Regions from separate parts of the Streptomyces sp. NPDC050418 genome, predicted to be linked through region 1. Evidence: riboswitches for the same ligand, from Rfam matches in the RefSeq annotation. Region 1 holds a riboswitch; each other region holds the start of a gene.

Evidence for each region. A riboswitch is a leader RNA that binds a small molecule or an ion and turns the genes downstream of it on or off. The one in region 1 is predicted to bind cyclic di-AMP.
Region 2: linked by a shared signal. The riboswitch ahead of ACIBI4_RS31545 (M23 family metallopeptidase) and the one ahead of ACIBI4_RS08745 (NlpC/P60 family protein) in region 1 are both predicted to bind cyclic di-AMP.
Region 3: linked by a shared signal. The riboswitch ahead of ACIBI4_RS25105 (M23 family metallopeptidase) and the one ahead of ACIBI4_RS08745 (NlpC/P60 family protein) in region 1 are both predicted to bind cyclic di-AMP.

Annotation. Positions count from the first base shown of each region.
Region 1 covers NZ_JBITIG010000003.1:280,197-285,403, reverse strand. The annotation lists gene pcrA (DNA helicase PcrA) at 55-2,580, opposite strand; cyclic di-AMP (ydaO/yuaA leader) riboswitch at 2,809-2,953, shown strand; gene ACIBI4_RS08745 (NlpC/P60 family protein) at 2,960-4,129, shown strand; gene ACIBI4_RS08740 (hypothetical protein) at 4,158-4,511, opposite strand; gene ACIBI4_RS08735 (NlpC/P60 family protein) at 4,788-5,207, shown strand, end outside.
Region 2 covers NZ_JBITIG010000016.1:19,637-24,843, forward strand. The annotation lists gene ACIBI4_RS31535 (PrsW family glutamic-type intramembrane protease) at 1-542, shown strand, start outside; gene ACIBI4_RS31540 (aldo/keto reductase) at 572-1,516, opposite strand; gene ACIBI4_RS31545 (M23 family metallopeptidase) at 1,735-2,790, opposite strand; cyclic di-AMP (ydaO/yuaA leader) riboswitch at 2,802-2,967, opposite strand; gene ACIBI4_RS31550 (PP2C family protein-serine/threonine phosphatase) at 3,169-4,308, opposite strand; tRNA gene ACIBI4_RS31555 (tRNA-Met) at 4,447-4,520, opposite strand; gene ACIBI4_RS31560 (FtsX-like permease family protein) at 4,604-5,207, opposite strand, start outside.
Region 3 covers NZ_JBITIG010000010.1:230,489-235,695, forward strand. The annotation lists gene ACIBI4_RS25095 (HPr family phosphocarrier protein) at 1-52, shown strand, start outside; gene ACIBI4_RS25100 (GntR family transcriptional regulator) at 209-895, opposite strand; gene ACIBI4_RS25105 (M23 family metallopeptidase) at 1,087-1,857, opposite strand; cyclic di-AMP (ydaO/yuaA leader) riboswitch at 1,872-2,033, opposite strand; gene ACIBI4_RS25110 (M16 family metallopeptidase) at 2,264-3,649, opposite strand; gene ACIBI4_RS25115 (M16 family metallopeptidase) at 3,646-4,989, opposite strand; gene ACIBI4_RS25120 (DNA topoisomerase (ATP-hydrolyzing) subunit A) at 5,177-5,207, shown strand, end outside.

The sequences.
Region 1 (5,207 bases):
CCTCCACGAGGAGGCCACCCCTTTCCCGTATCCGCAGCTACCCGGTCCGGGCCGCTACAGCTTCTCCACCGGCGCGTACCGCAGCAGCAGGACCTTCGGCTTCGTGTCCCCGAAGTCGATCGTCGCGCGCGCCTTGTCGCCCGAGCCCTCGACGCCGACGACGGTGCCGAGGCCGAACTGGTCGTGCGTGACCCGGTCGCCGACCGCGAGCGAGACCACCGGCTTGTCGCCCGCGCGGCCCGTGGCGAAACCGGAGGGGCCGCCGCGGGAGGCGCGCGCCGCCATCGAGGAGGAGAGCGAGGCGGCCACCGAGGCGGCCGGACCGCTCTTCGCGGCCGGGGCGCCCATCTTGGGGCCCGTGCGCTTCCACTCCAGATGCTGGGCGGGGATCTCCTCCAAGAAGCGCGACGGCGGGTTGTACGAGGGCTGGCCCCAGGCGCTGCGGAGGGTGGAGCGGGTCAGATAGAGCCGTTCGCGGGCGCGGGTGATGCCCACGTACGCCAGGCGGCGCTCCTCCTCCAGCTCCTTCGTCTGGCCGAGCGCGCGCATGTGCGGGAAGACGCCGTCCTCCATGCCGGTCAGGAAGACGACAGGGAATTCGAGGCCCTTCGCGGTGTGCAGGGTCATCAGCGTGATGACGCCCGAGCCGTCCTCCTCCTCGTCCGGGATCTGGTCGGAGTCGGCGACGAGGGCGACGCGCTCCAGGAAGTCGGAGAGGGTGCCCGTCTCGCCTTCCTCGGTCTCCTGCTCGAACTCCAGGGCCACGGCGGCGAGTTCCTGGAGGTTCTCGATGCGGGTCTCGTCCTGCGGGTCCGTGGAGGCCTGCAGCTCGGCGAGATAGCCGGTCCGTTCGAGCACGGCCTCCAGGACGGTGGCCGGGCCCGCGCCGGATTCGACGATCGTACGGAGCTCCTCCATCAGCACGTTGAAACGCTTGACGGCGTTGGCGGAGCGGGCCGCCATCCCGTACGCCTCGTCGACCCGGGTGAGCGCCTGCGGGAAGGTGATCTTCTCCCGCAGTGACAGCGCGTCGATCATCGCCTCGGCGCGCTCGCCGATGCCGCGCTTGGGCACATTGAGGATGCGGCGCAGCGGGACGGTGTCCTCGGGGTTGGAGAGCACGCGCAGATAGGCCAGGACGTCCCTGACCTCCTTGCGCTCGTAGAAGCGGACGCCGCCGACGACCTTGTAGGGCAGGCCGACGCGGATGAAGATCTCCTCGAAGACACGGGACTGCGCGTTCGTCCGGTAGAAGACCGCCACATCACCGGCCTTCGCGTGGCCCGCGTCCGTGAGCCGGTCGATCTCCTCGGCGACGAACTGGGCCTCGTCGTGCTCGTTGTCCGCCACATAGCCGGTGATCTGGGCGCCGCTGCCCGCGTTGGTCCACAGGTTCTTCGGGCGGCGCGACTCGTTGCGCTCGATGACCGCGTTGGCGGCGGAGAGGATCGTCTGCGTGGAGCGGTAGTTCTGCTCCAGGAGGATCGTCGTCGCGTTCGGGTAGTCATCCTCGAAGTCGAGGATGTTGCGGATCGTGGCGCCGCGGAACGCGTAGATGGACTGGTCCGCGTCACCCACCACGCAGAGCTCGGCGGGCGGCAGGTCGTACTCGCTGGGCGGTACGTCCTCCTCGTGGGCGCCCGTGCCGACCAGCTCGCGCACCAGCGCGTACTGCGCGTGGTTGGTGTCCTGGTACTCGTCGACCATCACGTGCCGGAAGCGGCGGCGGTAGTGCTCGGCCACGTCCGGGAAGGCGCGCAGCAGGTTGACCGTGGTCATGATCAGGTCGTCGAAGTCGAGCGCGTTGGCCTCGCGCAGCCGCGACTGGTACATCGCATAGGCCTGGGCGAGGGTCTTCTCGAAACCGTCGGCGGCCTGGCCCGCGAAGTCCTCCTCGTCGATGAGCTCATTCTTGAGGTTGGAGATCTTCGCGCTGAAGGCCTTGGGCGGGAAGCGCTTCGGGTCCAGGTCCAGATCGCGGCAGACCAGGGCCATCAGGCGCTTCGAGTCGGCCGCGTCGTAGATCGAGAACGAGGACGTGAAGCCGAGCTTCTTCGACTCGCGGCGCAGGATCCGTACGCACGCGCTGTGGAAGGTCATCACCCACATCGCGTTGGCCCGCGGGCCGACGAGGTCCTCGACGCGCTCCTTCATCTCGCCCGCGGCCTTGTTGGTGAAGGTGATCGCGAGGATCTGGCCCGGGTGCACGTTCCGCTCGGCGAGCAGGTACGCGATGCGGTGGGTCAGGACGCGGGTCTTGCCCGAGCCCGCGCCGGCCACGATGAGCAGCGGGGTGTCGCTGTGGGTGACGGCCGCGCGCTGGTTCTCGTTCAGCCCTTCGAGCAGGGCCGCGCTGTCCAGGACCGGGCGCGGGGCGCCGTCGCGGTAGTACGCGTCCCGGTGTGCGGGCGCGTCGAACTTCCCGCCGAACAAGTCGGCCGGAATCTCCTCCGGGCCCTCGTCCTCGGGAGGAGGCGGCGGTCCGTGGTCGTGGGGCTCATGCCCGCCGTGGGGTTCGCGCCCGGGCCGGCCCTTGCCCTGGAGGCCCGCCAGGAAACTGTCGTCAAAGAGGCTGCTCATCGCCTACCGAGTCTAGGCGTCCGGTGTGACAGCCCGTTCCGGGTTCGGTCAGCCTGCCCCTTTCCTGGCGGTACGGGCGGGCCGCGCGCACCAAGGTCACGAAAATGTATCGGGCATATCGAACATCAACCTTCACACGGACCACACGAGTTGGCTAGCGTGCTCCGCGGGCTGCTCGTACCCCCACCGGCGACAGTCGCCGGGACCGGGCGGCCTGCGTCGAGTCCGGAGCGTCGCACGCCGCGGCAATCCGGAGCCGGGGACCCACCCAGACCTTGGGGTGAATCGGGACAGCCCCACACATGTCCCGTAGGGCAGACCTTCCTCGCCCGAACCCGACAGCTAACCCGGTAGGCGCCCATCGGAAGGAGCGCCGGTCTTGGCGTCGCACCGCAAGCCGCGGACCAGTCGAATACGTACCTCGCACGCCGTCGGGATCACCTCGGCCGCGCTGACCTCCGTGGCGCTGCTCGCGCAGACCGCGAACGCGGCGCCCGGCACCGAGCCCGACAAGCCCTCCCTCGAAGAGGTGCAGAAGAAAGTCGACGACCTCTACCGCGAGGCCGGTTCCGCCACCCAGCAGTACAACCTCGCCAAAGAGCGGTCGAAGCAGCAGCGCGACAAACTGAACGGGCTGCAGGACGAGGTCGCCGAGCGCACCGCGAAGGTCAACGAGGCCCGGCTCGAGCTCGGCCAGATCGCGACCGCCCAGTACCGCAACGGCGGCGCCTCCGACACCGCCGTCCTCCTGCTCTCGGACAGCCCCGAGGACTACTTCGAGCAGCGTCAGCTCATGGGGCGGCTCTCCGGCCAGCAGCTGAAGGCCGTCGAGGACTTCCAGGAGCTGCGCACGCAGGCCGACGACAAGCGGGACGAGGCCACCGACTCCCTCGCGCAGCTGTCCGACTCCGAGTCGGAGCTGAAGACCAGCAAGAAGGACGTCCAGAAGAAGCTGGGCGAGGCGCGCGAGCTGCTCTCGAAGCTGACGGCCGAGGAGAAGGCGCGGCTCGCGGAGCTGGAGCGCAAGCGGGAGGCCGAGGCCAAGCGCAAGGCCGAGGAGCTGGCCGCGAAGCAGGCCGCCGAGGCCGAGGCGAAGCGCAAGGCGGCCGAGGAGGCCGCCAAGGAAGAGGCAGCGAAGGAGGAGGAAGAGGCCGCCGAGAAACCGGCCGATCCACCTGCTTCCGAGGACGACTCCTACGCGGCCAAGGCCGAGAAGGTGATCTCCTTCGCCCGCTCCCAGATCGGCAAGCCGTACGTCTGGGGCGCGGCAGGCCCCGATTCGTACGACTGCTCAGGTCTCACACAGAAGGCATGGGCCGCGGCGGGCATCGAGCTGCCGCGCACCACCTGGGACCAGGTGAAGGTCGGCACGACGGTGTCCGTCGACAACGCCAAGCCCGGCGATCTCGTCTTCTTCTACGACGACATCAGCCACGTGGGCATCTACATCGGCAACGGCGAGATGATCCACGCGCCGAAGCCGGGCGCCAACGTGCGGACCGAGTCGATCTACTACATGCCGATCCACAGCGTCGTACGCCCGGCATAGTCGTACGCCCGGCACAGCGGCTGGGGCGTCAGTTCCAGAGGGTCGCGATGAAGATGTTCGCGGTGGTCAGTGCGCCGACCGCCGCGAACATCCCCTTGTCGACCTGCTCCTCGTCCCGCTTCACGTAGACGAGGCCGAGGATGACGATGAGGACGGCGAGTTTGATGCCGATCTTGATGTTGTTGACGGCGTTGTCATCGGCCTCGTTGAGGCCGACCAGGGCGACTCCGGTGACCAGCATCGTGAGCGCGCCGTGCAGCATCGCCTTGGTGAAGCGGGCGGTGCCCTCGCCCATCGCCTTCATCTGCGTGAGGAATCCACCCAGCAGCGACGCGATGCCGATGATGTGCAGCGCGACGAACACGTCCTTGAGTACGTCCATGGGCCGGAGCCTAGCCGGTCAGCCTGCCGCACCACCTGGCCACCCGCTGCCACTTGAGCGGTCATAGGCGGCCAACTCCCCCTCACGTATGACCACTTCCGCACTTTCCGTTACCAGGTGGTGACGGAGAGGTTTAGCGTCCTTGCCCAGTGACCGGCTCCCCACCGCCGTCCGGGCACCATCGGGACGGCAGTCGGCCACTACCGCCGAGAGGTCCGGCGGCGCCCCGCTCCCCCTGTGCGGGCCGCCGCCGGACGCGTAAGGAAGTGTCTGAGGTTGGCCGCGCACCGCAAGCCCAAACCCCGTTCGCTCACCGGATCGTTCACCGGCAACACCGCACGGACCGCACTGACCCTGGCGCTGGCAGGCGCCGCGTCCACCACTCTCTTCGAGGGGTCGGGACAGGCCGAGCCCCGACTGACGCCGGCCCAGGTGAAGGCGAAGGTCGACCGGCTCTACCACGACGCCGAGGTCGCCACCGAGAAGTACAACGGGGCGCGCGAGGAGGCCAGGAAGGCCCGGCGCGCCATGAACGACCTGCACGACGAGGCCGCCCGCAAGGCCGCCCGGCTCGACAAGGCGCGCGCCGCGCTCGGGCGCGCGGCCACCGAGCAGTACCGTTCCGGCGGGCTCGACCCGACCGTCCAGCTGGCGCTCGCCACCGACCCCGAGGCGTTCCTGGAGCGCACCTCGATC
Region 2 (5,207 bases), on a different contig from region 1:
GCGAGGAACTTCCGGCGTACGTCACCGCCGGCTGGCTCACCGCCCCCGAGCCGTACGCGCTCGGCACCCTCCGTGCCCGCCGCATGGCCCGCCAGTACGCGAAGCAGACCTACGGGAAACAGGCGGCGCCCCAGCCCGGGTACGCCCCGGGCGCCCACCCCGACGCCGCCCGCACCGTCCGCGAGTACATCTCGCTCGCCACCGCGCTCGCGTTCCTGCGCGCCCGGGGCCGCAGCGGGCGCGCGGGCGCCGACTTCGTCGTCCGCGAGCAGGAGCTGCTGCACGCGCTCTGGTCCCGCCGCGGCCCGGCCCGCCCGGCGCTCGACCACGCGGCCCGGGTCACGGCCCCGCCGTTCCCGCAGCCGTACACCCCATGGGCCAACCCCTACGGCCCGGTGCTGCCCCCGCTCCCGTACGGATACATGGCGCCGATGCCGATGCCGCAGCCGATGCCGCACGCGCACCCGCACCCGATCCCGTACATCCCGCACCAGCCGCACCCGAGCGCCGTCCCGCACCCGTACGCGCCGCCCGCCGGCTGACCCACGGGCGGCGCGCTGCCGGAATTCGGCTAGGCAGACGCCTGGGTCAGCAGTCCCAGCTCCTGATCCGTGAGCGTCAGTTCGGCCACCGCGAGCAGCGCCGGAAGCTGCTCCACCGTGCGCGCCGAGGCGATCGGCGCGACCACCGTCGGCTGCGCCGCGAGCCAGGCGAGCGCGACCGTGGCGGGCTCGGCGCCGTGCGCCTGGGCCACGGTGTCGAGCGCGGCGAGCACCTTCCGGCCGCGCTCGCTCTCCAGGAGCTGGGCGGCGCCGCCCGCACGCGGGCTGTCGACCTCGACGCCCGGACGGTACTTGCCGGTCAGGAAGCCTGAGGCCAGCGCGTAGTACGGCACGGCGGCCAGACCCCAGCGCGAGGCGAGCTCCTGCTTCGCACCTTCGTACGTTTCACGTGAAACCAGGTTGTAGTGGGGCTGCAGCGCCACATACCGGGCAAGCCCCTCGCGCTCGGCGAACTCCAGTGATTCCTGCAGCCGTTCGACCGTCAGGTTCGAGGTGGCCACCGCCCGCACCTTGCCCTCGCGCACGAGCTCGTCGAGTGCGGTGACGATCTCCTCGACCTCCACGGAGGGGTCGTCGAAGTGCGTGTAGTACAGGTCGATGTAGTCGGTCCCGAGCCGCCGCAGCGACTCCTCGGCGGCCCCCTTGATGGTGGCGGCGGACAGCCCTTGGTACTCGGGGTGCGCGCCGACCTTGGTGGCGAGCACGACGTCGGAGCGGTTGCCGCGCGCGGCCAGCCACTTGCCGATCAGCGTCTCGGACTCGCCGCCCTTGTTGCCGGGCACCCAGGACGAGTAGGAGTCGGCGGTGTCGATGAAGTTGCCGCCGCCGGCGGTGTACGCGTCGAGTACGGCGAAGGTCTGGGACTCGTCGGCCGTCCAGCCGAAGACATTGCCACCGAGGCAGAGCGGGTGGACTTCGAGGTCGGAGGAGCCGAGAGGGCGCAAGGAGGTCATACAACGATCAACACCCGTACAGGAGACGCCTATTCCGCGCACTCCGCGCTCAAAAGCCCGCAAAACGCCTAAACCGGCAGCCCTGACGTCGGGGGGTTGCCGTCAGGACTGCCGGGGTTCAGGGAAGCGCACGCGCGCAGGGCCCGCGCGAGCGAATCTCGCGCGGGACTGCACGTTCTGTACGGGAGTTCAGGGCCGGGGGCCCTGCGACCGGAAGGTCAGGGAGTGAGGCCCTTGCTCTGCAGCCAGGCCATCGGGTCGATCAGGCTGCCGCCCGAGGTCTCGACCTCGAGGTGCAGGTGCGCACCGGTCGAGTTGCCGGTGGAGCCCACGCGGCCGATCGTGTCGCCGGTCGTGACCTTCTGGCCGACGTTGACGAGGATCGACGACTGGTGGTTGTACGCGATCTCGGTACCGTCCGAGAGCTCGACCACGGTGCGGTAGCCGTAGGAGCCGGACCAGCCGGCCTCCTTGACGGTGCCGGTGTGGACGGACTTGATCGGGGCGCCGCTCGACGCGGCGAAGTCCAGACCCGTGTGCGAGCCGGAGGCCCACATCGAGCCGGCCTGACCGAAGGTCGAGGTGATCGTGTACGAGGCGACCGGGAGCGAGTAGCTCTTGGCCAGCTTGGCGAGGCGCTCGGCCTCGGCCTTGCGCTTGGCCTCTTCCTCCGCCTTGCGCTTGGCCTCCGCCTCGGCCTTCTCGGCGGCTTCCTGCTTCTCGGCGGCGGCCTTCGCGGCCTGCTCGGCGGCGGCCTGCTCGGCGGCGGCCTGGGCGGCGGCGTCGGCCTCGTCCTCGGAGTTCTGCGCCTGCTCCAGGATCCGGGCCCGCAGCGCCTCGCCGGCGTCGGCGGTGGACTGCTCGCCGGTGGAGCTCGCGGCGGCCACGGGCAGCGTGGCCCCGGTGGCCTGGGCGACGCCGGGCTGTTCCTGCGGCTCGGCGTCGGAGTCGTCGGATATCAGGTCGCCGACGACGGGAATCTTCTTGGCCTGCTCACCGAGGTCCGGCATGGAGATCGGAACCGGCGGCTTGTCCTTGGCGGTCGCGATGCCACCTGCGCCCACGGCGGCGATGACGCCGACACCGAGCACCGTGGAGCTGCGCGCGAGTCCGCCGCGCTGCTTGGCCACGCGGTGCTTGCCACGGGGCGGACGAATGGATTCCTCGGTCGGGTTCCACTCCTCCCAGGGCTCGTCGTCGAACCTGAACTCCTGGGTGCCATCCGCGAAATACGGGGCGTTGGAGGTACTGCCACGGCCTGCGGGGGTCGCCACGGGGGCGGACTCCTTTCCTTCCTTCTCGCCTACCGGGTTAGCTGACGGGTTCGGAACAGGAAGGTTTCCTACGGGCGTTGACACCTCGCGGCGCCTCTGGAGAAGGCGCCTGCTTGCCCGATTCACCCCAAAAAGGTGGTTCCCCGGCTCCCTTGCGGGATTAAGCGTGTGCGCACGGAGCCATCTCTTGTGACGGCTGGGACGACCGCGCTGCGTTATCGAACGTTAATAGACAGAGGCCCGGGATTCCAAGCCGTTCCGACAGATCGTTAGCAGCTTTGGCCTGGACTTAGCGGACACGGAGGGGTGGAAACGGACGAGTCGCCAAGGAAGTTGGGAGGTTCCGTGGGCGTCAAAATTCTGACGGTGCATCAATTGTTATGCGGAGGGCTCCCCCTCGGTCACCTTCGGTGACCTCGACGCGGGCGGCCGTGCCACGGCGAGCAGCGCCATGTCGTCCGTCGACCCCCCGCCGGTGTGCTCGCGCACCTCCTCGGCGAGCGCCGCGAGCAACGCGTCGGGCCCGGGAAAGATCCGCCCGCCGATCCGCGCCGCCGGATCGTAGAAGGCCCCCTCGGCGCTGCGCGCCTCGCTCAGACCGTCCGTATAGAAGAGCAGGATCGCCCCGGCCGGCAGCTCCGCCTGCTCCGCACGGTCGGGCCAGGACGCCAGATCGGACATCCCGAGCGGCAGCGCGGCCTGCCGGGGCTCGATCACCCTCAGTTTCCCGTCGGGGTGCAGCAGGAGCGGCGGCGGATGCCCCCGGTTGATCAGCCGTACGACGTCATGTCCGTGCGGGATCTCGGCGAGCAGCGCGGTCGTGAACCCTTCCTCGGCGTCGAGCCCGTCACGCCGCGTCCCCTCCCGCGCGAGCGCCCGCTCGAGGCGCTGCGCGACAGCCTCCAGCGTGGCCTCCTGCTCCGCGGCCTCACGGAACGCCCCGATGACGACGGCCACCGCCTCGACGGCCCCGAGCCCCTTCCCCCGTACGTCCCCGACGATCAGCCGCACGCCGTGCGAACTGTCCTGCACCGCGTACAGGTCCCCGCCGATGAACGCGTCGGCCTGCGCGGCCTCGTACCGCGCCGCCACGTCGAGGCCGCCGATCCGCGCCGCGGGTTCCGGCAGCACGGCCCGCTGCGCGGCCTCCGCGATGTAGCGCACGGACGCGAGACGCTTCCCGCTCCGCGTGACGACCCGGTTGATCAGCACGGCCAGCACGCCGACCGTCACGATGGTGGCGATCTCGGTGAGGAACTCGACCTCGAGCAGATTGCCGTTGTAGAGGTGCACCCCGGTGGTGGCCGCGACGGCACACAGGGCCGCCACGATGGTGCCCGCCAGCGAGAAGAACGGCGCGGCGATCAGCGGTGCCGCCGAGTACAGCGGGGCGCCGGTGAACTTCGGCGGCGTCACGAAATCGAGCAGCAGCCCGCCCACGATCAGCAGCGGCGGCAGCGTCCGTACGAAGGCACGCGTCCGCGTGTCCCCGCCCCGGCCCTCCTCGCTGCCACGCACCCCACCAGGTTTCCGGTCCGGACCGGCAGCGGCGAACGGTGTGGCCCAAATGGGAACGCGGGACAGGCCCCGGACCCGCCCGGCTCCGGACACGACAAAGGCCCGGCACGCTTTCACGTGCCGGGCCTTCGCCCTTTGTAGCGGGGACAGGATTTGAACCTGCGACCTCTGGGTTATGAGCCCAGCGAGCTACCGAGCTGCTCCACCCCGCGTCGGTGAAATCAACTATACGCCATCGGGGGGATGCCTCTGACCAGAGTATTTCGGGGGGGGCGGCCGCTAAGGCGCGTGCGGCTCAGCCGCTGTGGGCCCGCGCCGTGAGATAGGGGTCCCGGCGCAGGACCTCACGGCTGCCGAGCAGCGTGCCGGCCGCCAGTCCGACGACGGGCAGGGTGAGTACGGCGAGCACCCAGGCGGCACCGGGCACGGAGTCGGCGAGCGTGATCCGCAGTCCGAGCACGTCACTGAGCGGACGGGCCAGCGCCAGGGACAGACCGGTTCCGACGACGGCGCCCACCGCTCCCGCCACACCGCCGGACAGCGCGGCCTCGCCCAGCAGGATCCGGCGCAGCTCGGAGCGGCCGGACCCGAGAATCCGCAGGATGGCGAACTGCCCGAGCCGCACCCGCGCGCTGTCCGCCGCACGCACGGCACCGAGGCCGGCCGCGACCAGCGCCAGGACGAACACCCCGGCACGCATGGCGAGGTCCGCCGCTCCGAACAGGCCGGGCAGATGACGGACCCGGTCGGCGACCGGCGCCGCCGAGAACCCCTCGGCCTGAAGCGCGGTGGTGACCCGGGCCACCTCCTTCTGGTGACCGACCACGACGACGGCGGACTGGGCGCCCTCCTTGTCACGGAAGTCCTCGGGTTCCTGACCGGCGCGCGCCGCGGCCAGC
Region 3 (5,207 bases), on a different contig from region 1:
CCTGGCGAAGCTCGTCTCCGAGGGGCTCGAGGAGCTTCCCGAGACGGTCTGATCCTCCGGGATTTCCCGCACGGAGCCGCTGCCACCGATTCGGTGGGGGCGGCTCCGTCGTTTTCCGGAATACCGCGCCGCAATTCCGTACGTGAATGATGTGCGGGCACACGAAATAGACCCCGCCGAATTCCACTCTTTGTATACGGCCCGTTTGTTAAGCCCGCCCGCCCGCCATGTTTACGCGATGTTGCGAACCGCTCACACGGGCCGTCGGCGGCTGCCCTTTCAACCGGTGGGCGCGGCCCGCGCGTTCGGTGTGCTGGGCCGTGAGGAGACGGGCCCGCTCCGCGTCGCCGCGGGCCACGGCGTCGACGATCGCGCCGTGTTCGGCCCAGGATTCGGCGGGCCGCTCCGGCGACTCCACCGCGTACATCCACGTGATTTTGTGGCGCAGCTGCGTGAGCAGCGTGATGAGACCGGGGCTGGCCGACGCCTGCGCGAGGGTCTCGTGGAACCAGCCGCCGAGGCTGCGCAGATCCTCGTGCTGCCCGCGCCTGGCCCGCTCCTGCCCCAGTCTGACCAGGCCGCGGAGGACCTTGAGGTGTGCGTCGGTGCGGCGCTGCGCGGCGCGTGCGGCGCCGAGCGGTTCGAGCAGCAGCCGTACTTCGAGGAGGTCGGCGGCCTCCTGCGCGGTGGGCTCGGCGACATGCGCGCCCGCGTGCCGGCGCGTGACGACGAAGCCCTCGGCCTCCAGGGTGCGCAGCGCCTCGCGGACCGGGACGCGCGAGACTCCGTAACGCCGGGCGAGCACTTCCTCGGTGAGGCGGCTGCCGCGCCTCAATACCCCGGAGACGATGTCGTCCCGGATGGCCGTGCATACCGATTGCGCGGGAATGCGCATGACCTGACCACCGCCCTGATGCTCGTCGTGCTGCGACTCTATTGCAGCGGGCGCCAATTTCCCGATGGGCGGCGGGAATTCATGGGGTTGCCTTTACGGCCGATTTCCGGCATGGGCAGGAACGCACGGGGCCCGTCAACGGCGAAGGCCCCGGCGGGGGTTGCCGGGGCCTTCGTGAATTGCGCGGGGTGTCAGACGCTGACGCCGTGCGAGCGCAGGTACGCGATCGGGTCGATGTCCGAGCCGTAGTCGGGCGAGGTGCGGGCCTCGAAGTGCAGGTGCGGTCCGGTGACGTTGCCGGTCGCGCCCGAGAGGCCTATCTGCTGACCCGGGGTGACGGTCTGGCCGACCGTGACGGCGATGGAGGAGAGGTGCCCGTACTGCGTGTACGTGCCGTCCTTCATCTTGATCACGATGTTGTTGCCGTACGCGCCGCCCCAGCCGGCCTCGACGACGGTGCCCATGCCGACCGAGCGGACGGACGTGCCGGAGGCGGCGTGGAAGTCGATGCCGGTGTGGCTGCCGGAGGACCAGACGGCTCCGCCGGCCTTGTACGAGGTGGAGACGTAGCTGCCGGCGACGGGGGCGATGAAGGCGTTGAGGCGCTTGCGCTCGGCCTCGCGGGCGGCGCGCTCCTTGGCCTCGCGCTCCGCCTTGGCCTTCGCCTCGGCCTTGCGCTTGGCCTCGGCCTCGGCCTTCAGCTCGGCGGCGGCCTTCTCGGCCTCCTCCTGCTGCGCGGCGGCCTGGGCGTCGATCCGCTCGGTGAGGGTGTCACCGATGGAGACAGCCTTGGTGAGTCCGGTGTCCTCGACGGTGGCCTTGGAGTCGGCGGCGTACGCGGTGGAGCCGAGCGAGCCGATCACGCCGGTGGTGGTGAGGGCGGCGACGCCCGCGATGCTCGCGGTCCTGCGGGTGAGCGCGGAGGGACGGCGGTGCTTCCCGGTGGCACGGGAGAAAGCCATGGAGCGGCGGTGTCCTTTCCTTCCTTCTCGCCTACCGGGTTAGCTGACGGGTTCGGAGCAGGAAGGTCTCCTACGGGGGTCCGCCTCGCGACGGGCTCCCGATTCACCCCAGGGACTTCGTGTGGGTCCCCGGCTCCCCAGGCTCGCGCCTGACGGGGACTCGGCGATGGCTGCCCGTTGCCACGGATGCGGCGTACAGCGGACGAACAGCGGAGCCGACGCTAAACGGGACATCTTTCAATCAACAAACGGAACCGGCCTTTTGTAGCGCATGCCACAGGGCAGACCCCCAACCTCCATACCAATTCGGACATATAGCGACAACTACGCAGAACAGGGGCCCCGGGAGTCCCCGGAGCCCCTGTCGTCCGCAGTGGGGACAGGCACGCGCGCGCGGCCGTCCCGACTAGCCGGTCACCACCGTCACTTCACCGATCCCGAGCGCCTTCACGGGCTCGGCGATCTCGGACGCGTCGCCGACGAGGACGGTGACGAGCCGGTCCACCGGGAACGCGTTGACGACCGCGGCCGTCGCCTCGACCGTGCCCGTCTCGTCGAGCATCCGGTACAGCTGCGCCTGGAAGTCGTCCGGCAGATGCTGCTCGACCTGGTCGGCGAGCGTGCCGGCGACGGCCGCCGCCGTCTCGTAGCGCAGCGGCGCCACGCCCACGAGGTTCTGCACGGCCGTCTCGCGCTCGGCATCGGTCAGACCATCGGCCGCGAGCGTGCGCAGCACGGTCCACAGGTCGTCGAGCGCCGGGCCCGTATTCGGCGTGTCCACCGAGCCGTTGATGGCGAGCAGCGCGGCGCCGGTGCCGTCGGGCGCGGAGCGCAGCACCTGCCCGAAGGCTCGGACGCCGTACGTGTAGCCCTTCTCCTCGCGCAGGACGCGGTCCAGACGGGAGGTGAGGGTGCCGCCCAGGCAGTACGTGCCGAGCACCTGCGCCGGCCACACACGGTCGTGGCGGTCCGCGCCGACGCGGCCGATGAGCAGCTGCGTCTGGACGGCGCCGGGGCGGTCGACGATGACCACACGGCCCGTGTCGTCGGCGGTGACCGGCGGGACGGGACGGGCCTCGCCCGGCGCGGCCGTCCACTGGCCGAGAGTCTCGGCCAGGAGCGCGTCGAGGTCGGTGCCCGCGAGGTCGCCGACGACCACGGCGGTGGCGGTCGAGGGCCGCACCCACGCGTCGTAGAAGGCGCGCACCGCGTCGGCGTCGATGCGGGCGACCGTCTCCTCGCTGCCCTGGCGCGGCCGGGACATGCGCGCGGTCGCCGGGAACAGCTCCTTGTAGAGCTGCTTGGCGGCGCGGCGGGCCGGGTTGGCCAGCTCGTGCGGGATCTCGTCGAGGCGGTTGCGGACGAGGCGGCTGACCTCGTCGGCCGCGAACGCGGGGACGCGCAGGGCGTCGGCGATCAGACCGAGCGCCTTCGGCAGCCGCGACACGGGGACTTCGAGGGAGACGCGGACGCCGGGGTGGTCGGCGTGCGCGTCCAACGTGGCGCCACAGCGCTCCAGTTCGGCCGCGAACTCCTCGGCGCTCAGCTTGTCGGTGCCCTCGGAGAAGGCGCGCGCCATGATCGTGGCGACCCCGTCGAGGCCCTCCGGCTCGGCGTCGAGCGGCGCGGCGAGGAAGATCTCGACGGCGACGACCTGCTGGCCGGGGCGGTGGCAGCGCAGCACGGTCAGACCGTTGGGCAGCGCGCCGCGGTCAGGGGCGGGGAAGGCCCAGGGCTTGGCGTCGCCCGCCTGGGGCTGCGGGTGGAATTCCATGGTGGAGAGCTCGGTCACTGCCCCGCCTCCTCTTCCTCTGCGTCGTCGGCTTCGGCGTGGACCGGCTCGTATACGAGAACGGCCCGGTTGTCGGGGCGCAGACGGGCCTTGGCGACCGCCTGGACCTCGTCGGCCGTGACCGCGAGGACGCGGTCGACGGCGGTGAGGGCGAGCTGCGGGTCGCCGAACAGGACCGCGTACCGGCACAGTTCGTCGGCGCGGCCCGCGACCGTGCCGAGCCGGTCGAGCCACTCGCGCTCCAACTGGGCCTGGGCGCGCTCCATTTCCTCGTCCGTGGGGCCCTCGGCGGCGAACCGCGCGAGCTCCTCGTCGACCGCGGACTCGATGACCGGGACCTCGACGTCGCCGGAGGTCTTCACGTCCAGCCAGCCCAGCGACGGCGCGCCGGCCAGGCGCAGCAGCCCGAAGCCGGCGGCCACGGCCGTCTGGTCACGCCGTACGAGGCGGTTGTAGAGCCGCGAGGACTCGCCGCCGCCGAGGACGGTCAGGGCCAGGTCGGCGGCGTCGGCCTCGCGCGTGCCGTCGTGCGGCAGGCGGTACGCGGCCATCAGCGCGCGGGCCGGCACCTCCTCCTCGATCACCTCGCGCTTCTGCGCGCCGATGACGTCGGGCAGCACGCCGTCGCGCGGCGGCTGCTTGCCGTCGTGGGAGGGGATCGAGCCGAAGTACTTCTCGATCCACGCGAGGGTCTGCTCGGGGTCGATGTCGCCGACGACCGAGAGGACCGCATTGTTCGGCGCGTAGTACGTACGGAAGAACTTCCGCGCGTCCTCCAGCGTGGCCGCGTCGAGGTCGGCCATCGAACCGATGGGCGTGTGGTGGTACGGGTGGCCCTCGGGATACGAGAGGGCGGTGAGCTTCTCGAACGCCGTGCCGTACGGCACGTTGTCGTAGCGCTGGCGCCGCTCGTTCTTCACCACGTCCCGCTGGTTCTCCATCGACTCGTCGTCGAGGGCGACGAGCAGCGAGCCCATACGGTCGGCCTCCAGCCAGAGGGCGAGCTCCAGCTGGTGGGCGGGCATGGTCTCGAAGTAGTTAGTGCGCTCGAAGCTTGTCGTGCCGTTGAGCGAACCGCCGGCGCCCTGCACCAGCTCGAAGTGCCCGTTGCCCTTGACCTGGCCCGAGCCCTGGAACATCAGGTGCTCGAAGAGGTGGGCGAGGCCGGTGCGGCCCTCGACCTCGTGCCGCGAGCCGACGTCGTACCAGAGGCAGACGGCCGCGACCGGGGTCAGGTGGTCCTCGGAGAGCACGACGCGCAGGCCGTTGGCCAGCCGGTGCTCGGTCGCTGTCAGGCCGCCGGAGCCGGCCTCGGCGGTGGCCGTGTGACCCATGGGCATGTGGTCCCTTCGATTCGGAGAGAGAGTTCTGTCACTGTATGCAAGCGCGCGGACATCTGGCGAAGTTCTCCGTCCCTGTACGCCCTCGGCGAGCAGGCCTGACGGGTCGACGTCCGCGTTGTCAGTGGGGCGGTCCACAATGGTCCGCGTCAGAGAACCGATTCGTAGGTGAAGGAGCCGCAGCGCGATGGCCCGCCGCAGCACGAAGACCCCGCCGC